DNA from 3 places in the Hathewaya limosa genome. Region 1 is predicted to be linked to each of the others. Evidence: predicted binding sites of a transcription regulator. Region 1 holds the regulator's gene; each other region holds the start of a gene.
The links. The regulator Rex, encoded in region 1, represses fermentation and respiration genes when NADH is low (regulators of the CRP and FNR family bind a similar motif). The targets are predictions, from matches to a motif close to ATTGTTAANNNNTTAACAAT.
Positions count from the first base shown of each region.

Region 1 (8,393 bases):
TTATCCTCTCTCCTAATATAACTATTTTTCACCTTGTATTTACTTATATTTTATCCCTTTACACAAAAAAATTCTCTATTTAAACAAAAATAGTTATCCTTAAATTTTTAAGGATAACTATTTTTATAAATATAATACTCAAATTTATTTACTTAACATCTCATCTATAGCATACGCTGCTTTCTTACCGGCTTCCATTGCCAATATAACTGTTGCCGCACCTGTAACAGCATCTCCACCAGCAAATACTTTTTCTCTTGAAGTCAATCCAGTTTCTTCATTAGCAACTATACATTTTCTTTTATTAATATCAAGACCTTTTGTAGTAGCTGGAATTAATGGATTTGGTGATGTACCTAAAGACATAATTACAGTATCTACATCTAAAATAAACTCAGAATTAGGAATTTCTACTGGTTTTCTTCTTCCAGATTCATCAGCTTCTCCAAGTTCCATTCTTACACATTTCATTCCTTTAACCCAACCATTTTCATCACTAATGATTTCCTTTGGATTAACTAAAAGGTCAAATGTAACGCCTTCTTCCTTAGCATGATGAACTTCTTCAACCCTCGCTGGTAATTCAGCTTCTGATCTTCTATAAACTATATGTGCTTCATCTGCACCCAATCTTAATGCTGTTCTTACAGCATCCATTGCAACATTACCACCACCAACAACTGCTACCTTATTTCCTACTTTTATTGGTGTATCATATCCCTCTTTAAATGCCTTCATTAAGTTTGTTCTTGTTAAGTATTCATTGGCTGAGAATACTCCATTTAAATTTTCTCCAGGGATACCCATAAATTTTGGAAGACCTGCACCAGAACCAACAAATACAGCATTAAATCCTTCATCTTCTAACAATTCATCTATTGTAATAGTTTTACCTATTATAACATTTGTCTCTATCTTAACACCTAATTTTTTAACATTTTCTACTTCATGCTTAACAACTGTATCTTTTGGTAATCTAAATTCTGGAATACCATAAACTAAAACTCCACCTGCTTCATGAAGTGCTTCAAATATTGTTACATCATATCCTTCTTTAGCAAGTTCACCTGCACAAGTCAATCCTGAAGGACCACTTCCTATAACAGCTACCTTTTTACCATTTTTCTCTTTTGTTTCACTAATATCAACATTATGTTCTCTTGTCCAATCTGCTACGAATCTTTCAAGTTTTCCTATAGCAATCGCTTCACCTTTTATACCTAGTACACATTTACTTTCACATTGTAGTTCTTGAGGACAAACTCTACCACAGACTGCAGGTAATGCACTATATTTAGCTATCACCTTAGCTGCTTCTTCAAATTCTCTATTCTTAACATGTTGGATAAATCCTGGAATATCTATACTTACAGGACATTTAGTGACACATCCTGGTTTTTTACAATTTAAACATCTAGAAGCTTCTTTTACAGCCTCTTCTTCAGTGTAACCTAAACATACTTCTTTAAAATTTCTTGCTCTTTCCTTTGGGTCTTGTTCTGAAATTGGAATTCTTTTCATTCTATCTACTGCCATTATTTCGCACCTCCTAAACCACAACCTGATCTTAAAGCATCATTATCTTCTTTTTCTTCAGCTCTATACATAGCTGATCTTCTCATTGCTTCATCAAAATTAACTTTATGACCATCAAATTCTGGACCATCTACACATGCAAATTTTGTTACCCCATCGACTGTTACTCTACAAGCTCCACACATGCCAGTTCCATCAACCATAATTGGATTTAAACTTACTATAGTTTTTATTCCTAACTTTTCTGTAGTTAGGCATACAAATTTCATCATAATCATAGGTCCTATTGCTACAACTACATCATATTTTTTCCCTTGATTATTAACCAATTCTTCTATTAAATTAGTTACTAGCCCTTTAAATCCATATGATCCATCATCTGTTGCTGGATATACGTTTCCTGCTACTGCTTTCATTTCTTCTTCCATTATTAATAGCTCTTTATTTTTAGCGCCTATAATAACATCTGCCTCTACTCCATGTTCATGTAACCATTTAACTTGTGGATACACTGGTGCTGTTCCTAATCCACCTGCTACAAATAATATTTTTTTATTTTTTAATTCTTCTATATCTTCACTTATAAATTCAGATGCTTGTCCAAGTGGACCAACAAAATCTTCAAAGTAATCTCCTTCTTTATAATCCATCATTCTCTTAGTTGAACATCCTATTGCTTGTACTACAATAGTCACTGTACCTTTTTCAGAATTATAATCACAAATTGTTAAAGGTATTCTTTCACCTTTTTCATCCATTTTAACTATAACAAATTGACCTGGCAAAGCTGATTTTGCTACTTTTGGAGCCTCAACATCCATTAAAAAGATCTGAGGAGCTAATTGTTTTCTTGCAACAATTTTAAACATTTTCATTCCTCCACACCTAAGTTTTTTAGTAAAAATTATAACCATTGATTAGATTTTAAATCAACATAATATTAAAATTATAAAGATTTTCTAAATACTTAATTAGAAAAATAACTAATATTAATATATTAATATTAGGAAATAAATAACGATATTTTACGCTACTTATCCCTGTCCTTTTATCTGAAAGCTTCCTTAAATCTTTTATAAAAAAATTAAGTTTCTTCTTCGATGACCAATTATGGTTCTCTCCAGGGCGGTGTCCAGTTATTGTTCAATAACCTGAAAGTTTCTGAATAATCTATAGCGACTTATTATTCGTTTCTTCTTCGGTTACTCCAAAAGGAGTATCTCCAACAACCTTCATTCACTCTCATTATAAAATTTAAAATTGTTATATATTTCACCTTTTATACTCATTTTATAATCTTATAAATATTTAGTCAATAATGAGTATAAAAATTCAAAATAAATCTTTAGAAAATTCCCATGAATTTTACTAAAGATTTTTATTTAATTTACTGGGAATCTTCACAATCATTTAATAAACATGTCAATGTAAGTAAACTTTCACTTAAATGAACATTTTCTACAACTACATCTTCAGGTACCTTAAGGTCTACTGGTGCAAAATTCCAAATACCTTTTATGCCACAGTTTACAAGTAACTCACAAATTCCTTGTGCGCTTTCTCTGTTTACACATATAATTCCTATTTCTGTAGGATTTTCTTTTAAGTAATGAGTTAAAGAATCTATATCTTGCACTTCTATATCTCTTATCTTCAATCCTATAAGTTTCGGATTTCTATCAAAGATAGCTCCTATTCTAAATCCCATTTTTTGAAAATTATCATAATTCGCAACTGCCTGACCTATATTACCTGAACCAATTAAAACCATATTATATACTTGTTTTAAGCCTAAAATTTTACTTATTTCTTCATATAAGTCTTTTACATTATACCCATATCCTTGTTGACCAAAATCCCCAAAACAATTTAAATCTTGTCTAATTTGTGACGCTGTGAAACCAATTTTTTCGCTTAATTCTTTTGATGAAATTCTATCTACTTCGTTATTTAACAATTCATTTAAATATCTATGATATTTAGGTAATCTTTTAATAACAGCCATAGATATATTAGCTTTTTTCCTTTCCACGCGAACACCTCCCTTAAACCATTATAAAATAATTTATTAACAACACAATTACTATAATATTATTATCTAATTGGAGTTATTGTCAAGTGTTATAATATACTGTAATGTAAATTTTAACACATTGTAACCTTTATTTCCTATATATATAGTTATATAATAAACATCTTATAATTATATATACTAATTATGCATAATTATGTATGTTAACTAATTCTTAGTGACTAAAACTGAAGAGTTAGATATAATATTATATATGTTAATAGAATGAAGGTGAATAAAATGATTGTACTTAGTTGCAAAGAAATTAGTAAAAGTTACGGTATAGATGTGATTTTAAAAAGTGTTACATTTAGTATAAATGAAGGTGATAAACTAGGTTTAGTTGGTTCTAATGGTGCTGGTAAATCTACTTTATTTAAAATTTTGACACATTCTCTTGAACCAGATAATGGTGAAATATTTATAGATAAAAGTAAACAATTAGGTTATTTGTCTCAGCATCTTTCACTAGAATCTGAAAATACTATTTTTGAAGAAATGTTAAGGGTATTCGATTCTTTAATTAAATTAGAAGACAAGTTAAAAAAGTTAGAAGAAGAATTAAATTCTCCTTACGATGAAGTAGATGAAAACCATTATAATAACTTAATTAAAACTTATACTACAGCACAAGAAACTTATGATATAAAGGGCGGATATACATATAAAGCTGAAATATATAAAGTTCTATATGGATTAGGTTTTGTAGAAAATGATTTTAATAAAAAAATTAACATTTTAAGTGGTGGGCAAAAAACACGTGTTGCTCTGTGCAAGCTATTACTTACCAATCCAGAAATTTTATTATTAGATGAACCTACAAACCATTTAGATCTTGATGCTATAGAATGGTTAGAAGAATACTTAAAATCTTATAAAGGAACCATTATCGTAATATCCCATGATAGATTTTTCCTAGATGCTATAACAAATAGAACTTTAGAACTTATTAATGGAAAAATCCAAGACTACAATGGAAATTATACTAAGTTTATAGAACTTAGAAAAAAGAACTTTGAAATTCAACAAAAAGCTTTTGAACAACAACAGGAAGAAATTAAAAGACAAGAAGAAATTATAAAACGTTATAAGTCTTTTAACAGAGAAAAAAGTGTTAGAGCCGCTGAAAGCAGACAAAAAGCTTTAGATAAAATTGAAAGAATAGATGCTCCTGATAAAGAAACGAAATTAAAACCATTTACTTTTAAAACAGATCTTACAAGTGGAAATGATGTTTTGATTGTAGATAAACTTTCTAAAAGTTTTGGAGAAAAAACTTTATTTACAAATTTAAATTTAAAAATTAATAGGGAAGAAAAACTTGCACTTATTGGTGAAAATGGTAGAGGTAAGACTACTTTATTTAAAATAATTATGGACTTTATAAAAGCTGATGGTGGAACAAAATGTTTAGGAAGAAATGTAGAAATAGGATATTATGATCAGGAACAATCTAATTTAAATCTTAATAAAACTATTTTAGAAGAAGTATGGGATGATTTTCCTGAATTAACCATGACTGAAATTAGAAGCGCCCTGGCCTCTTTCTTATTTATGGGGGACGATGTTTTTAAAGTTATTTCTTCTTTAAGTGGTGGTGAAAAATGTAGAATAAATTTATTAAAATTAATGCTAAAAAAAGCTAATTTCTTATTATTAGACGAACCTACCAATCACTTAGATATTATATCTAGAGAGGCTTTAGAAGATGCCCTTTTAACTTATGATGGTACAGTTTTAGTAATATCTCACGATAGATACTTTTTAAATAAAGTTGTAAATAAAATAATTGAACTTCAAATAGATGGAATTAAAGAATATCTTGGAAATTACTCTTACTATATAGAAAAGAAACAAAATCCAAATAGATTTCAAGATATTGAAGAAGAATCTGGCGGAAAAACAAAAACTCAAATTAACAATGAGAAAAAGAAAAAACGAGAACAGGAAAAAGAAAATAAACAGAAAAAACTTAGAATAAAAAATATAGAGAAAGACATAGCAAGTTTAGAATCTGAAATTTCTTCTCTTCATGAAGATCTTTGTAAAGAAGAAATTTATTCTAATCCTGAAAAAACTATAGAAGTTAATTCTTCTATAACAGAAAAAGAAAACATACTTCAAAACCTTTATAGTGAATGGGAATCCTTATTAGAATAAAAACTTAGCTATCTCTAAAACTTTAGAGATAGCTAAGTTTTATTATTTCTAATATAAGTTACAAAGTATATTAGCTATTATATTAACAAAATTATATTCTTTAGTTGTAAACTCTTGAACTTTAATAGATACCTTTAAGTACAACAAACTTATTACTTCTTCATTCTTAATTAAAGGACAAATAATACTAGAATATGCATCTACTCTATTACCTATATAACTTTTATATTGACTTTTCTCCCAATTAATCGTAACAATACCCTTTTTATTGTTAACAACCTCATTCATTAATTTTTTACTAACAAACTTACTTACATTCTTTTTATCTTTTATAACGTACATTTTTTCTGAATATGAAAGATCATCCTCAACATCATATATCGCTATATACTGCCCCCTCATTATATTAAGTAAATCATTTAATATAATGTTTAATTTTTCTTTTTTATCTTGTTTTTTATTTAAAATTTCTATACATCTTAGCATGAAATTAATATTTTCATACTCTTTAACCTCATTATTTTTTATGCTCCATATAAGTTTATTATTATTTTTTTCTTCATCTTTAAAACTCTCATCCCAAATTACGCTCTTATTTTTCCCAGTCTTTTTAGCCTTATATAACGCCATATCTGCCTTATTTATAAGATGCCAAAGTTCTATTCCCTGACATGGATAAGTAGATATTCCTGCACTAATACTTACCCTTATATTATTGTTTATACATTTATCATTATATATTTTTTTTCTTATCTTTTCTGATAATTTAAATGCTTGATCACAATTACATTTTGGAAGTATAATTAAAAACTCTTCTCCTCCGTATCTACCTACATATTGATTAAGAGTTATTTGTGAAAAAATAACATCACATACTTCTTTTAAAACTTTATCTCCTCTTAAATGTCCAAATTCGTCATTTATACTCTTAAAATTATCTATATCAATCATTATTATTGATACTTCTTCTTTTCTTAATGCCGCTTCATTTAGAACATTTCCTAACCTTGATTCCATAGCGCTTCTATTTAATGTTTTAGTTAATTTATCTATGTTAGAATTTAATTCTAATATATAATTTTTAACTACATAGTTTAATATTTTTTTCATTTTCATACATTTATATGCATTATCTTTATTAATATCATCAATAATTCTATCTGTTTCTATATAAAGATAAGTTTTAACATTATCTTTATTTCCAATTGCCTTATTATACAATGGCATACAAAAACTTTTCTGTAAATCTAAAAATAAATTATTAGGCTGTATATTTTGTATATATGTATCATCTACTATCATTGGTTTGTCACAATTTTTACATATAACATTTATAAGTGAATTAGGTAAATCTAATTTATTATTTGTGCTCATTAAAATTTCAAATTTATTTTTTTCACATTTAACTATAGCTCCAAAAGTACCCAAACTGGTCCATGTTAAATATTTTAAAATATTATCTAAGTTTATTTTAGAATCTTCGGCTATTTCACCTATAACCTCATTTATATCTTCTATTTTTGTTCCAATAAATTTTGCATGTTCTATCTTATAATATTCTTTGAAAGCCCTATTATTAAATATTTCTTCCAAATAATTGTAATCCAAATAATTATCTTGCCAGCTTAATCTACTTTTCTGTTCAATTTTAATGTTTTTTTGTGTATTAAATTTACTTTCAATTAAACTAATACCTTCAAGACATTCAATTAAATTATTATATTCTATAAACTTATCCCTATATATTAAATCCATATTTTTTAAAATATATCTTATTTGCTTATATGCATAAAAATAATTATTTATAGAATTATAAAAATCTTTATTTTTATAATAATTACCTATTTCTATATATATTTTACTCATCATTAAATGATTAACCTCATTTTGAGCCTCTTGTAAAGCTAACTTCAAATATTTTAATCTCTGCTTTTCTTCACAAAATGAAGTTATAAAATATTTTTTACTTAAGTGAGTATATTTAAAATCACCTTGTTCTGTTGTTTTTAACTCCTCATAAACCTTGTTTATAAAAGGTTTACTCTTTACCACTATAATACCTAAGTTAACTAAAAACTTTCTTTTTTCTAAGATGTCCTTACAACTTTTTATTCTTTTTAATAATTTAATAAATGCTTCATCCTGTAATTTTTTATCTTTACTTCTAAAGTAAATTTTTATAAATTGTAGTATTTGGTTTATAAGAAAAATTTCTACTTTATCGGTCTCACTAAGATGATTACTAGAATTTAAAATAAACTCAGTAAATCGCTGTATTTGTTCTGTGCATTTTAAATTAAAAAAGTAATTCATAGACCTAACATAAAAATCATTTTTTATAATTTCAGGATAATTGCTATTTATTATAAACTTGTAAGATAACTGATAATATTTATGAGCTTCTTTAAAATTATAAATTTCACTGTTTATATTAAACAATAAATTATACGCTATAATGCATTCTTTCTGTGATTTATATTTTTCCGATTCACTTAAAATTAACAATGCATACTCTTTAGCTTTTTTAATCTTACTTATTTTTATATAAAGATTAACTAAATTATATAATGGATATAATTGTTCTTGATACCCTCCAGTAATTTGATGTATTTTAAGACATTTTTTT
Region 1 covers NZ_JAUSWN010000001.1:159,939-168,331, reverse strand. Annotated here, with positions in the region: gene gltA (NADPH-dependent glutamate synthase) at 145-1,536, opposite strand; gene QOZ93_RS00750 (sulfide/dihydroorotate dehydrogenase-like FAD/NAD-binding protein) at 1,536-2,405, opposite strand; glycine riboswitch at 2,567-2,670, opposite strand; gene QOZ93_RS00745 (redox-sensing transcriptional repressor Rex) at 2,924-3,568, opposite strand; gene QOZ93_RS00740 (ABC-F family ATP-binding cassette domain-containing protein) at 3,848-5,767, shown strand; gene QOZ93_RS00735 (diguanylate cyclase) at 5,816-8,393, opposite strand, start outside.

Region 2 (8,393 bases), on a different contig from region 1:
TTTTAACCCGAATTTATTTCCTGAGTCATCATGAAAATATGTTAACTTACCAAATGGCATTTTTATAGGTTCTCCCTCAAAAACTACACCATTTTCACTTAATTGCTTGTATGTTTTTTCAAGATCATCGCATTCAAACATTATAATTGGTTTTAAATCTTTTATTATTGAATCTTCTCTTGGGAACAATACTATAGGTGTTTCTGCTCCTTCTGGCGCTACTTCTAACCATCTAAAATTTTCACCCATTTTTTCATCCTTTTTAACTTTAAATCCCATTTTATATTTCCAAAATTCTAAAGCAATATCTTGATCTTCAACATAAATTGATACACTTGATATTTTATTAATCATTTATATTCCTCCAATTACTATAATAATTAAATACTTAATATAAGAATTACTATTATAGTTTTCTCTAGAATCTAATTAATAATACCTAGTGTATAAATTTTTTATTTTATAGTTTTTCTATTTCCTTCTATAAAAACTTTTAAATCATTTATTTCTTCTTCAGTAGGTCTTTTACAAAAACTTTTTTGGAATTTCTCTATACATTCTTCTAACTCAACACTTTTGCCTACTATATTTCCTATATCTTTTATATATCTAGAAAAATTTTTAAAACTTTCCTTTGTATATTTAGGATGATGAGCTGGTATATAATAATTTGCATTATATTGCTCTAACTTATCTAAAAGAGGGTACAATTTCTCTTTACTATAACTCCAAGGTTCATTATACATATCTAGATAAATAGCATCTCCTAAAAAAACTACTTTTTCTTCTTCTACATGTATGATGCAACAATCATCAGAATGATCACAAGGAAAGTGTTCTATATTAATATTTATTCCTCCTAAATCCATCCTTATATTTTCCTTAAATACTATATCTGCTAAAGGAATCTCTACACATCTATGATTATTAGGTAATTCTATTTTTATATTTTCACTACAAAATTCTATTTCTTCTCCTCTTTTTACCCTTTTATCAATATCCTCATTTGTCCATTTTAGGGTATTAAGCCATTTAAGTTTTTCATTAGTTTTTTCTTGTACCAAATTAACTAAATCCATAGTAGTAACACCAAAAACATGATCCCAATGCCAATGTGTAAGTACGAGATATTTCAATGGTGAAATATCTAACTTAGAAACTTCATTTAAAAATTTTTGTGCATGTGCCCTTGAATTTCCACCATCTATAACTAAACTATATTTATCTCCAACAATTAATCCTAAAACTGGTCTATCACCTTTTTCTACAAAATCACTATAATAAATTCTGTCTGTAAGCTTATTAAGCATATATTTTCCTCCAAGTTAAAAATTCTAAAAAACTAATATTTCTCTTATTATAATTGAAATATTTACTTTTTAGAAGCTAAAGATACTGTATGCTGAAAATCAAACTTCCTCTAATAATTTATTTTTATCTTTATCATTAACAAACTTGTCTATAATAAATGCCATTATTATTATTCCTAGTATATCTGTAAAAAATCTTGTTAAAGTAAATTTCCATCCTAAAATAGCTCCTTCTATAAAAGTCATATATATTTTTGTCGTAGACCAAGATCCAACAAAAATCATTACATTTAAAAATTTAGTTCCTTTTTTCAATAACATTCTAGCTATAGGAAAAGATGCATAAAGTGGTCCTGCCGTTGCTGACCCTAAGAGAAAAGATAATATTATACCTTTAATTCCTGAATCATAGCCTATGTGTTTTATAACTTTCTCTTTAGATATCCATACATCCATAAGTGATATCAATACAAAAACTGGAGGTACAACCTTTAACATTTGCCATATATTATCAAAAGTTATATTAATAGCATGCTTACCAAAATCAGGTTTAAATATAATTAATAAAATTAATACTATTCCCATAATAATAACATTTTTATATCTTTTTATTATTTTCATCTAAATATCACTCCTATAACTAAAGCTACAAAAAATGAAAACATAAATGCTAATCCATTTCTTAAAAAAGTTACTTTTTTACCAAAATACTTAGCTTCTAATGGCATAGTTAAAATACCAACCATCATAATTGTAGATATAAATGCCCCTATTTGTGCCATTCCTGCTCCATTTTTTATTAATGTGGCTCCTAAAGGAAAGGCTATAAAACCAGCCATCATAGTTATAGAACCTATTATAGAAGAAATTATTACTCCTAAAATTCCTGATTGATCACCTATTAATTTAGCTATAAATTCCTTATCTAAAATTGCTAACATTACTCCTACAATAGACATTACACATAAAACTGTAGGCAATATATTTTCAAAAGATTTTATAGCTTCTTTAAGAGCCTCTTTAGTCTTTTTATCATCTTTATAAAATGAAAAAATAGTAAATACTATGGCTACTATATATATTAATTTTTCAAACAAGGATCTTCCTCCTTATTAAGTCTTATAGTACTTAATTTAAAAGTATATATTATAATATATTCCTTGTTTTATAATAGGTACATTGTAAGCTAACCTCTTATTATATTAATATTATTCATTACGTTAATTTCATTGGCTATTGATATTATAAAATTAACTTTCTACAAAATTAAGTTTTACTTATGTATTTTTCCATTCCATCTTGTATATAAGATTCATTAAATAATTATCTTTATTAAGATTTTATTAGTTTAATAAAAAAACTTAGAATGTGTAATAAAACATACTCTAAGTTTTTATCTCTTTTATATTAAAATAAATTTTTTCTAAATATTATACCCTAATTTATAAGCTTCCTCTTGGACCTTAAGATTATCAGAAACTTGCACCTCCTCATCTGTACATACCCCATATACATCTACAAGTTTTAATCCTATATAATTGCAAATTTCTTTAATTGTCTCTTCTACAATTCTAGGTCCTTCATTAGGTAATGCTCCTCCGTAAGTCATTAAAAGTACACATTTTTTCCCCTTGAGTTGTTTTTTATTGCTTAATCCATAAATTCTATCTATAAAAGTTTTTAATTGTGCAGACATTGACCACCAATAAACTGGTGTTGCTAAAACAAGTATGTTTGCATCACTAATTAATGGATATATTTCTTGCATATCGTCATTTATAATACAATGTCCAATTTCTTTATTTTTACAGGCATTACAAGCTTTACACCATTGCAAATTTTTTTCTTGTAAAAATATTTTATCAATTTTACATTTTTCATTTTTATCTTTTATACCATCTAAAAACTTATCAAGTAATATATCAGTATTTTTATTAACTCTTGGACTCCCTTGAATTGCTAGTACTCTCATTTTAAATCCCCCTATTTATTCTGTTAGTTATCAAAATTATACCATTATTTCGATATAAAGTTTCTTACTTTTTCTTAACTCCTTTATCATTTAATTTAACTAATTTTTCTCTATAAATTTCTATTTTACAATTACTTGATATCAATAACTTTGCTTCATTATAAAAATCTACATATTCATTTATATGTTTAGGTTTACACACCATACTTTGAACTGAAAACTCTGACTTCGTCATATTTACTATAATATTTTTTAAATAATTTTGATTTTCTACAGTATATTTGTTTATATTTACTTTTTGACAACCATTAAATTTAGTAAAAACCACATGATATTTAGGTACTCCCCCCAAACAACTTTTTTCTACATACGTAGGTGATAAATAATGTATAGTAGTTTTCAATACTCCCTCATACATTACAGTTCCACCTTTATACCCATTTGATTTATTAATATTTAAATAAACATGCTTAATTTTTAGTTCATTACTTGTGCTTAATATTTCTATTATATTGTTGTTATTAAACCCTACTTCTATAGTAAATAATTCTTTTATATTGAACTCTGTAACCAAAACTGGTACTTTTACAATATCCTCACTTTGTTTAGATAAACTTTCCTTATTTTTAATATTTAAATCTTTTATAAAGTTTAACTTTAATTTATTGATATTAGTATAATTTTTTGTTATTGCCTTAGGTACTTTCTTACTTTTAGTTTTAATATCAACAATCTCTCTATCTTTAAATACAATTTTTTTATCATAACTTTTTTCATATTGTTTATCTTTATTTCCATTTGATTTATTATTTTTAGCTCTATCTATAATATCTGTTTGCTTATATTTTTCCTTATTGCTTCTTATATTTTCACTATTTTTTTTAATGTTTTTATATTTATCGTTTAATTTTTTCATATCCCTCATATTTTCATATGGATATTTACATTTTGAATTATCTATACTTTTTATTTTATTTTTTAATAATTTTTTATTACTTCCTTGATAATATAATAATATCATTATTAAAATACTTAAGTTGTTATCCATAAAATCCTCTAATTTCATTACTATAATTAATTTTATAAAAAAAATATACTTTATATTCATAAATTATACTTTTTATTTAAACTTATTAAGACTTTTTAATTTCTAACTATGTATTTTTATAAAACTTTTTTTAACAATAAAGATAAAAAAACTGCTAACAAAGATATCTTTGTTAGCAGCGCTATAATATTTTATTAATAATAACTTTTAAAAGTTATTATTAAAATTCTGTATCAACGTTCATTTGACATCTTTCTGGATTACAAAATTCTGTATTGTATTCAGAATGATGCATTTTTTTATAACCTTCAACTAGTATACTTAACTCTAATTTAAGAACTATTTTTTGAACTATACTACAATATACTTTTCTATAGTCATCACAACACTTATCATGACAATTATCACATTGAGGCATTTTATTTATAGTTAATTCGGAAATTTCAAATGAATTTAATTCACAATAAGGAATTTCATTAAATACCTTTTTCTCATAGCTTAACTTTTCACAAAGAGATGAACCCATAGTACCAGTATCACATCTATTATTTTTCATAGTATTATTTGCATATGGACATTCAGTTTTTATACATTTATTCATGTGCATTTTTCCATCTAAGTCAGAAGCATCGATACCCATACTGAATGGTGTTTTAACATCTATATCATTCCATATATTTCTATGAGCCATACAACAAGATTTTGAATATCCTTGTGAAGGTGTTACATAACTTATATTATTTATAATATAACCCTCTACAAATAATTGTCCTCCTATTAATTTTGCTTGTGTAACTACGACATCTCTTTTTATTCCTTTTATTTCAGTAAATCCACCAGGTATATTTACTTTATTGATAATTGCAGTATTAGTCTCTACATTACCTAAAACTTTAGATATTTTATATTTCCCTTTGCCATTATCCTTTACGCAATCACTAGTACTTAAAACCTTTGACTCTACATTTATTTCGCAATTATCATCATTAAATGATTGTACCATTGAACTATCGTTTTCGCTCATTTGTATATCACTCTTCCTTATCCGTTTTATTTAGAAATTAAAAATATGAAATTTGTATAGGTCATTATAGATCTATAATGACCTATACTTTAATGATATGAAATCTTTACAAGTTTTGTGCCTATAGAATTTCTTAATTTAATTGTAATATTTTTAATATAACTTTAAGAGTTTTTGTAAACTTATTTACACTATTTTAATTTTCATATGTGATATAATATTTTTTATTAACAATTAAATATTTTTTATTATGGACAACAAAAGGAAGGAGTTTCTTAAAAATGAAATTCAACAAATTAATAAGCAAATTTTTAGTTATCGTACTTTCTTTATCTTTTTTAACAGCCTTACCGGTAAAGGAAGCTTATGCAGATGCTTTTAAAGTTGTTACAATAGGAGCTGATTTAAGTAAAGAACAAAAGGAAGAAATGCTTAAATACTTTGGTGTTACCAAAAATGATGCTAATATTTTAGAAGTTACAAATACAGAAGAACAAAAATATTTAAAAGGTGTTGCATCTCAAAAAGAATTAGGTACAAAATCTATATCTTGTTCTTATGTAGACCCAACTAATAAAAATGGATTAACTATATCTACTCATAATCTTTATTGGGTTACTGAAAACATGATAAAGAATGCGTTGATTACTGCTGGTATACAAAATGCTAATGTTAAAGCTGCTGCACCTTTTAATGTATCAGGTACTGCCGCTCTTACAGGAATATTAAAAGGTTTTGAAAACAGTAAGGGTGGAGAAAAACTTGATGAGAATAAAAAGAAAGTTGCTAACGAAGAATTAGTAACTACAGGTAAATTAGGTGAAAAAATTGGACAAGATCAAGCAGCTGGTTTAATAAACGAAGTAAAAAAAGATGTAATTAAAGAAAAACCTAAAACTGAAAAAGAAATAGAAAAAATAGTAGTAAATGTAACAAACAATGTTGGACAAAGTTTAAGTCAAGAAGATATTAATAGTATTACTAAATTAATGGGAAAAATTAATAAATTAGATTTAAATTTTTCTCAATTAAAAGATCAACTAAATGATGTCTCAAATAAATTAAAAGATACTTTTACAAGTGAAGAAGCAAAAGGTTTTTGGGCAAAAATAAAACAATTTTTCGTGGATATTTGGAATGCAATAAAAAATCTTTTTAGTAGTTCAGATGATACTAAAAAAGATAGCGATTCTCCTAAAACAGAAGATGGAAATAAATCACCTTCTGCCAATAATTTAAGTACTCCACAATCAAATAAAGAAAAACAATCTAGTACTTCTACTTCAACATCTTCACAAGATAATTCAAATAATACTAGTACTGCTCAATAAAAAAATATCTCTAGGAAATGTCATTATTTCCTAGAGATATTTTTTATTTAAGTAATTTATAAAATTTTATTTATTTTATTTCATTAATTTCTCCAAAGGTATATTAAAAATTTTTCTCCATGATAAAATAATTATTAAAATTAATACTGCTCCATATATATACACACCTATGGGCCAAAAAAATATAAATACAGCATGAACTCCTCCAAAAATACCTGTTAATATGCTTCCTAATAAATAAGGCGCCACATCTCCTTCTGCCTTAATACTTTTATCACTTTCGGAAAAAGGCAACGCCTTATCCATTAGATAAAAGGAGAAAAGATTTAATATAATAATTACTAAGAACACTATTATTAATTGAGGAATAACCTTTATCCCAAAAATAAATACCCACAAAATACTAAGTAAAATAAATATAGGAAATATAAACTTATAAAATATAGCTTTGAAACAACCTTTGAAGATATTTGAAATTTCATCTACTGGAGAAGTTATATAAACCCATGAACCTTGAAATTTTTGCGAATATTTTATGTTTGTAGCAACTGTACATAACAACATTACAGCAAAATAAATCAATAAATAAGTCTTTGAATTATTCATAGATGTTTTCCATTGTGCAAAGCCTTTAACCATATTCTCATGACTTGCTGGAAAGATCATTATTAATGGAAAAGCTAAAGCTAAACCCAGACTAGGATATATTCTAAATTTAATTTCTCTTTCACTACTAAATAAATTATAAGAAAAATTAAAAAATATTCTCTCCTGTCTATTTCTACATATTATTCTACTTATTCTAAATGAAAATTTCTCTTTTTCTTTTTTACTTTTGCATGTATTATTGTTTAATTTTTCTAGATATTCTTCAAACTTAGGTGTCAGTTGCCAATATATAATAATTGAAACTATAGGTATAATTATTGCCAATAATGTATGTGCTATTAAATATCCTTTAATTTCTCCTGATTCAATCATTGTAAGCGGTGATGCAAACCACATTGGAATTACAAAGTAATGCCATAACTTACTTGTAAAATTAACTTGTATATCTACAACATCAAAAATTCTACCTGCCAATTGACTAAAAAGTGTTATAAATATACTTAAAATAATTTGTACAAAGTTTATCATGTCTTTTAGTTTCTCTCCATCAAAAAACTTTAAAACTAAGAAATAAACAAAAGTAGTTATTATTATCATAAATATATCTATACATATTATCTCTAGTAAAAATACTAAGGTAAAAAACACACCATATCTTAATGAAACTAATATAGAAACTCCTGTAAGAGATAATGTTAAACTAAACATATATATAAGTATATGAGTTAATTTAGCTGCATTTAATGTCCTAGAATCTACACCTCTAGTTCCTATTAAGATTTTATCACGAACATCTAAAAGAACTGTTGAAAAATCCGACATAAATATTGTTAGAACAAAAAACATAAGCATAAAAAAATAAACAGTCATCTGCCATAATATATTAATTTTAAATCCTATAAATAAGGCTAAGATAATCCCCATAAAACCATTTAGAACTATAGAAGATTCCATTTTACTTTCTTCTTTATCACTATTTTTTTGCCTATTAAAAACTGTTGGAACCTTTCTTCTGTCCATAGTTAATTTAATTTTTACAATAGACCTCATAATATCATAATCTACACCAAACTTAGTATAAACACTTTTAAACTTGTCT
Region 2 covers NZ_JAUSWN010000019.1:45,284-53,676, forward strand. Annotated here, with positions in the region: gene QOZ93_RS10870 (VOC family protein) at 1-354, opposite strand, end outside; gene QOZ93_RS10875 (MBL fold metallo-hydrolase) at 456-1,310, opposite strand; gene QOZ93_RS10880 (permease) at 1,410-1,931, opposite strand; gene QOZ93_RS10885 (permease) at 1,928-2,407, opposite strand; gene QOZ93_RS10890 (flavodoxin family protein) at 2,734-3,282, opposite strand; gene QOZ93_RS10895 (hypothetical protein) at 3,347-4,330, opposite strand; gene QOZ93_RS10900 (hypothetical protein) at 4,551-5,354, opposite strand; gene QOZ93_RS10905 (DUF1002 domain-containing protein) at 5,636-6,685, shown strand; gene QOZ93_RS10910 (ABC transporter permease) at 6,761-8,393, opposite strand, start outside.
Region 2: a site for Rex is predicted at 5,496-5,515, ahead of QOZ93_RS10905 (DUF1002 domain-containing protein). Genes of this name have one in related genera too.

Region 3 (8,393 bases), on a different contig from region 1:
GAATTTTCTACTGCTTCTATTGCAGATGTAGCTTTTTCTCCTTCACCTAAAACCATTGCTCTATATGCAAGTTCTTCTCTTTCCCATCTTTTATCTCTATCCATGGCATAATATCTACCTTCTACGGTAGCAATCTCTCCTACACCTAATTGATCCATGTAAGATTCTATTTCTTTAATATACTTTTCTGCAGATCTTGGTGGCACATCTCTACCATCCAAAATTGCATGCACATAAACTTTTTTAGCATTCATATCTTTTGTAAGTTTCAAAAGTGCCTTTAAATGCTCTATATGAGAATGTACTCCACCATCTGATAAAAGACCTAAAAGATGAATTGATGAATTTTTTTCTATGGATTTTTGTATTGCTTCTATTAAAACTTTTTTGTTGAAAAATTCACCATTTTCTATATCCTTGCTTATACCTGTTAAAGCTTGGTACATTATTCTTCCTGCACCTATATTTAAATGTCCAACTTCTGAATTACCCATTTGTCCTTTTGGTAATCCTACACTTAAACCACTAGCTTCTAAGGCTGTATGGGCATAATTATTATAATAGTAATCAAAATTTGGCTTTTTTGAAAGTCTTACTGCATTCCCATCTTCATAATCTGAAAGACCAAAACCATCTAAAATCATTAACATAACAGGTTTTTTTGCCATCTTATTTCCTCCTGCTTATATGGATTAGGCATTGTATTTTACTATCTTAGAAAAATCTTCTGCTTTAAGACTAGCTCCACCAACTAATCCTCCATCTATATCTGATTTATTCATTTGTTCATTTATAGTAGAAGGTTTTACAGAACCTCCATATAATATTCTAACTTTTTCTGAAACTTCAACACCATATAAATTTTTAACAACATCTCTTATAAATTTAATTGTATTATTAGCTTCATCTGCTGTAGCAGTTTTACCAGTTCCTATAGCCCAAATAGGCTCATATGCTATAACCATATTTTCTACATCTTCAGCTTTTAATCCATGTAAATCTAACTTTATTTGTTTCCCTATAACTTCCATTGTAATGTTTGATTCCTTTTCTTCCAAGGTTTCTCCAACACAAAGTATAGGAATAATTTTATGCTCAAATGCAGCTTTCAACTTCTTATTTACTGTAAAATCTGTCTCATTAAAATATTGTCTTCTTTCACTGTGTCCTATAATTACATATTGAACCCCAATCTCATTTAACATACTTGGTGAAATTTCACCTGTAAAAGCACCCTTTTCTTCAAAATGCATGTTTTGGGCTCCAACTTTAATATTAGTACCTTTTACTTCCTCTATTACTCTTCCTAGGCTTAAAAAACTTGGACAAACTATAACTTCTGCATCGGCACCCTCTACAAGTTGTTTTAATCCTTTAACAAGTGATACCGCTTCCTCTATAGTATTATGCATTTTCCAATTTCCAGCTATAATAGGCTTTCTCATAATTAATACACCTCTTTAATCTAGTAAGTTATTTTATTTATGTCTACTCTCTTCAATAATGCGTAAATTAACATTATTATATCATTTAAAGCAGCAAAAGATAAGCTACATAGAAATTAAATAATATAGCTTATCTTTTCAACTATTAATTATTTTTCACTTAAAACTGTAATTCCTGGAAGTTCTTTACCCTCTAAAAATTGTAATGAAGCTCCTCCTCCAGTTGAAATATGAGTCATCTTATCTCCAAAACCTAGATTATTAACTGCAGCTGCACTATCGCCTCCACCTATGATAGTTGTTGCATTAGTTTCGCTTAAAGCTTTAGCCATAGCAATTGTACCTTTAGCGAATTTTTCAAATTCAAAAACACCTAGTGGTCCGTTCCATATAATCGTTTTAGCACTTTTTACTGCGTCTCCAAAAAGTTCCCTAGTTTTTGGTCCTATATCTAGTCCCATACAATCATCAGCTATATTTCTATCCTGTGTAATTATAGGTTCTGCATCTGCTGAAAACTCTTTAGCTGTAACAAAATCTATTGGTAATAATAGTTTAACCCCTTTTTCTTCAGCTTTTTTAATCATATCTAAAGCATATGACATCTTATCTTCTTCCAATAATGAAGTTCCTATACTATATCCTTGAGCTTTTAAGAATGTATATGCCATACCTCCACCTATAATTAGAGTATCAACTTTATCTAAAAGGTTGTTTATAACATTTATCTTATCTGAGACTTTAGCACCACCTAAAATAGCCACAAAAGGTCTTTCTGGATTTTCTATAGCATCTCCTAAGAATTTTAATTCTTTTTCAATTAAATATCCACAAGCTGCTTCATCTATATATTTTGCAACACCTACTGTAGAACAATGTGCTCTATGTGCTGTTCCGAATGCATCATTAACAAATACTTCTGCCAAAGAAGCTAATTCTTTTGAAAAGTTCTCTTCATTTTTAGTTTCTTCTTTTCTATAACGAGTATTTTGTAATAAAACTATATCCCTATCTTGCATATTTTCTATAATTTTTTTTGCATTTTCTCCTACAACCTTATCATCATCTGCAAAAATAACTGTCTTATTTAATAATTCTGAAAGTCTTTTAGCCACAGGTGCTAATGTAAGTTCTGGTTTAGCTTCTCCCTTTGGTTTACCCAAATGAGAACATAAAATAACTTTTGCATTATTTTCAATCAAATACTTAATTGTTGGTAATGCCCCTAATAATCTATTTTCATCGGTAATCTTGCCATCTTTTAAAGGTACATTAAAATCACATCTAACTAAAACCTTTTTTCCTTTAACATTTATATCTTCCACAGTTTTTTTATTTAATTTCATAAGGTTTCCTCCTAAAATATTAATACATTATTAAACTTATTTTATGCCAAATATGTAAAATCTATTTGAAAAATTATGTTCTAATATTTACAAAAGTCTAGTTTTATAGAGAACTACAAAACTAGACTTTTTAATTCTATAATACACCTTTTTAATTAAATAACATACTCTAATAGTGTTCTCTTTGGATATATTATATCATAATTATAATCTATCTGCTATATATTTTGCTAAATCAGCTAATCTATTTGAGTAACCCCATTCATTGTCATACCAAGCAACAACCTTAACAAGATTCTTGCCAGATACCATAGTTGATAATCCGTCAACTATTGAAGATCTTTCATCTCCTCTATAATCTATTGAAACTAGTGGTTCATCTGAATATCCTAATATTCCTTTTAATTCACCTTCTGCTGCTTTCTTAAATGCCGCATTTATTTCCTCAGCTGTAGCTTCTTTAGAAATTTCACACACTAAATCTGTAATAGATACAGTTGGAGTTGGAACTCTAACTGCCATACCATTTAATTTTCCTTTAAGTTGTGGTAAAACTAATGCAACAGCCTTTGCAGCACCTGTAGTTGTTGGAATCATAGATTCAGCAGCAGCTCTAGCTCTTCTTAAATCCTTATGAGGAGCATCTAATATTTTTTGATCATTTGTATATGAGTGAATAGTTGTCATTAATCCACTTACTATTCCAAACTCTCTATCTAAAATTTTAGCAAATGGTGCTAAACAGTTTGTTGTACAAGATGCATTTGAAATAATATTGTGTTTTGCTGAATCATATTCTTCCTCATTAACACCTAAAACAACTGTAATATCTTCATTTTTAGCAGGTGCAGAAATTATAACTTTTTTAGCTCCACCTTCTATATGTGCTTTAGCTTTTTCAGCATCAGTAAATAATCCTGTACATTCTAATACTATATCTGCTCCTATTTTTCCCCATGGAAGGTTTTTAGGGTCTCTTTCTGCATAAATTCTAATTTCATTTCCATTAACAACTATTGAATCTTCTTTAGCTTCAACTGTTCCATCAAACTTTCCATATAAAGAATCATATTTTAAAAGATGAGCTAATGTAGCTGGGCTTGTTAAATCGTTAATTCCTACTACTTCTATATCATTGCTATAATTATTTAAAAGTGCTTTAAATACATTTCTACCTATTCTTCCAAATCCATTTATACCTATTTTGACCATGCTAAATTCCTCCTCAATAATTTAAATATCTATCTTAATTTATTATCTTCTTTTTTTTCAATTATATTTAATATTTTTTCAGCAGTTCCTTCATCAGTAACTAAAACTGCCTTTGTTTTATCTTTTAAACTACCTATAATAGCCTCTGCCTTATCTTTATTAGATGCAACTGCTATTAACGACTTCATTTTTTTTGTATCTTCATCAGTAATTCCTACTGTAGAATGTTTATAAATTATATTTCCATGAATATCATAATAATTTCCTAATGCCTCACCAACGGCACCCTTAGTTAAGATTTCTTCTATTGTATCTTGTGAAAGTTCTCTTTTTTTGCCCATTACATCTGCTCTGCCAATTCCATATATTAGAACATCTGAATTTTTAATTGAGTCAACGACTTCCTGAATACTTTTTTCCTCTAACATAGTTTTTAATGCATTGTCACTAAGATTATCTGGTACATGAAGTAATTTATAATTAGCAGAAATTTTTTCTGCCAATTTTGCAGCTAATGTATTTGCCTGAATTTCAACATCTCTTCCCATACCACCTCTTGCTGGTATTACTAATAAATCATTACACTTATTAGTCTTTGGCATACTATCTACCACTTCTTTAACTGTGTTTCCACCGGTTAAGGCAATAGTAAGTTTATCTGATAAAATATCTCTTAAATATAGTGCTGCAACTCTTCCTACTTCTTTTAAAATACTAGAATCTTTTTCATAATCTCCAGGAACAATATAAACATCCTTAATATTAAGATAAGATTTTATGTTTTTTTCTTTATCATTCAATCCTTTTACTTCATGAATAAAATCTTGAAGAGAATTTATAATCTCTTCTCCTTCTTTTGTTATATACATTCCTTCATTATATATATTAATAAGTTCTTGAGACTTTAAAAAGTTAACTTCATTTCTTATAGTTCTTTCCCCTAGTGCTAAGTTATTTGCAAGAACTCTTCTACCTACGGGTTGATTATATTTAATTGATCTTAAAATAGAATACCTTTTTTGTAAAAGCTCTAAAAGCTCTGGTACTATTTTTTTTTGTAATTTCAATATATCCATAATAAACACCTCTTTGGAACTTTTTAGTCCCATGCTATTATTTCTGTTCCCACTTATATTATACTTTATATTATAAATTTGTCCAACATTTTTTATTAATTTTAAGAATTTTTTTTATTAATTTTTTATTCTAAGTCAATATTTATAAAAATAGCTGTTTTTTACTAATAAATTGTATTTATTCATAATATATCTTATACCTTTAATAAAAAAAGATTATCTCATATTTAATATTATTAATAAGATAATCTTTTACTTTTATTATTTACTTATTTATTTTTTAAATACATGATTAAATTGCTTTTTACCAATTTCTAATTTATCTGATAACTCTTTTTTCATTCTCTTATTCTCTAATTGGTATACTAAATCATCTCCCATTTTAATAGTTTTCTGGATCATTTCTTTATTATCATAAAATTTATGATCAACAGTAAATTGCTCTAAACATTTTATGATATAAATTGCACCTACTTCATTTGAAGATAAGGTATTTAAAAATTCAATCAATTGATTTTCTAGTTCTTGCGCATATACCTTAACACACTCATTAGCTTCAACTTTTAAAAGATTACTTACCTTTTGTTTAGCATTTTCTATATTAGCGTAATCTCTATATTGTTTTGCCAATTCTATAGATTCATTAGCTTTCTTCATATTTGTTTGTTGAAAAACATCTAATACCGAAGACCACGTACTTATGTACGGAGTATTACCACCATAAGTTTTAAACTCATTTATATACTGTCTTGCTTTATTAATATTTTCTTGTGATATACTCTTAAACAATTCTCCTCTATAACAAATCAAACTATAAAATTGTTCGAATAAATATTGTTGTGCTGTATCTACTTGTTTAGAAAATTCTTCCCTATATGCTTTCATCCATCCTGGAGTCAACTTTGCTATATTTTCTCTAGCTTCATTAATTGAAACTTGATTTTTATATTTTTTAACATTGATTACTGAATCATAAGCATTTCTATAAACAACATTCCAATCTATTTCATCCGCTTTTACTGTTTCTATAGTTGATAAAGCACTTATAGTTGCCAAACTTCCTGCTAAAAATAGACTCAAAATTTTATTACTTTTTTTAAACATAAAAAACTTCCCCCTATTTTGATTGTTTTATGTATAAATTATATCATTAATTATTATATAGGATATATATAGAAAAAAGTAATTTATTTTTGTGTATAATTTAATATACATATTTTTATTTTTGAATAAATAAAAAAAAGACTGCCATACTTTATGGCAATCTTTTTATATAAGATATTACATGAATTCTGCTTTCTTTAATACTTCTGCAGCTTTTTCACCTTCATCATCTGCAACTAGGATTACAGGTCCTGTACATCCCATTCCACTTTCAGAATAAATTCCTTCTTTCCATAATGCTTTACAAGCATTTTCAAGCTCAAGAATATCTATTCCTGGAATAGCATAAGTTACAACTTTTTTAGGTGGCATTTTTATTTCTTCTTCAGCAGCTGGAGCTTTTTTCTTAGTTACTTTATCAATTGAAGCTTGTAATCCAGCTTTTTTAGCTTTTTTGAACTCATCTTTTGCAATACCTAAAACATTGTTTTTAGCACAGCTTGCACAATATCTTAAAGCCTCTGCAATTAGAGGAGCACCTGATGCTCTTGAAACTATGTTAACTAATTTATCATAGCTTGAACCAATTCCTGGACCATATCCAGCACCTACTGTTTCGTATCCCCCACCTGTTGTGAATGATGCAAACATTTTGACAAGTAAGTTTCCTGTTAATGAGTCACAAACCATAACATCTGGAGTACCTGCAAGTAGGTCATTACCTCTCATTACAGCCCCACCATCTGCTCTTAATGAATCTGCAAACTCAAATTCATATCCATTTTCTTTTACTTCTTTAAGAATTCTTTCAGTTTGTCTAACACCTTCAACATTTAAAAGACCTACTTTAGGATTCTTGATTCCAAGTGCTTTAGCTACTGCTATACCAGATATAGCATTCATAGTCATTCCTTCAACTCTATTAGTTGAAGTTGTACCAGTAGTTGTAGCTAAAATCATTTCTCTACCTTTACCTGGAGTTGTTACTTTACCTACTGTAGAAACACCGATTGGAAAGTCAAAGTGTTGAGTTACACAACCATCTATTGCTCCACTTTCAAGTAATTCTACCATTTTTTCATGTCCTTCTTCTGGAGTTGCAACTTCTACAACCTCGAAGTCAGCATCTACTTTGCTACCAATTAAAACTATATCAAAATCATTATATTTAGATTTAGCAAGTTCAGCAGCTTTAACCATCTCTTCTACACCATGTTCAGAACCTAAAATAGTTAAACCTATTCTTACTCTCTTGCCAAAACTTCCGCTTTTTATTCCTTCAGCTATGTCATTAAAAACACCAGCTATCATTTTCTTTGCAGCTTCTTGGCTCATGAATTCCACCTCTTCTCTATTTAAGGATTATTAATTTTCTTCTTTCATTAAGAATTGAGCAAAATCTTTCATTGCATCTGCAACCATTGATTTAACTTCTTCTTTATCTAATCCGTTGTTTTCTTCAACTACTCCACTATTTTTTTCTATAACCATAGAAATACCATCAAATAGGTTAGTCATTCTTCCTAGGAATAAACTTCCTTTACCAATTATCATGAAGTTATTTAATTCACCATTTTTGATTTTTTCTATTCCATGTCCTACGATAGGTACTCCTGATGGAATATGTCCTTGTGTTGGAGCAAATCCTGGATATCCATGAGATGTAATGAATCCTGGTAATTCTTTTCTATCTAATTGACCAGTCTTAACAGCTAATGCTCCTATCATTTTGTAGTTTTGAGTTGGAACATCTCCAGCTCCTGCTGGTTCAGTCATTTCTGGAATTTGTAATTCTGGAGCAAATTTATCTATATCAGTAATTTTTAAATCATTGTTTGTTAATGGATCTAAAACAAGTGCTTGTAGTACAGCTTGTGGAGCAGCACCGTGTCCAATTGTATGTCTTCCGATTATATCAGTTCTAATAACTGGACTTACACCATCATTTTCAGAAATTAATATAGCAAATCCACCTAAACAATCCTCTAATACTGGCATTTCTTTACCAACATGAGATTTACCATTCATACCTAATTTAGCAGTACATCCACCTGCAACAACAACTACATGTTTGTAAGTACCAGCTTTAACTAATGAAGCAGCATTTACTAATGAATGAGATGGTCCTGCACAGAATCCTCTCATATCTATTCCTGTTGCACCAGTTAAACCAACAACTTCACCAATAGCTTTAGCAAGGTTACCGCCAC
Region 3 covers NZ_JAUSWN010000024.1:20,036-28,428, reverse strand. Annotated here, with positions in the region: gene gpmI (2,3-bisphosphoglycerate-independent phosphoglycerate mutase) at 1-668, opposite strand, end outside; gene tpiA (triose-phosphate isomerase) at 693-1,445, opposite strand; gene QOZ93_RS11915 (phosphoglycerate kinase) at 1,595-2,791, opposite strand; gene gap (type I glyceraldehyde-3-phosphate dehydrogenase) at 2,996-4,003, opposite strand; gene QOZ93_RS11905 (sugar-binding transcriptional regulator) at 4,033-5,082, opposite strand; gene QOZ93_RS11900 (hypothetical protein) at 5,353-6,183, opposite strand; gene grdD (glycine/sarcosine/betaine reductase complex component C subunit alpha) at 6,361-7,518, opposite strand; gene grdC (glycine/sarcosine/betaine reductase complex component C subunit beta) at 7,549-8,393, opposite strand, start outside.
Region 3: a site for Rex is predicted at 2,939-2,958, ahead of QOZ93_RS11915 (phosphoglycerate kinase). Genes of this name have one in related genera too.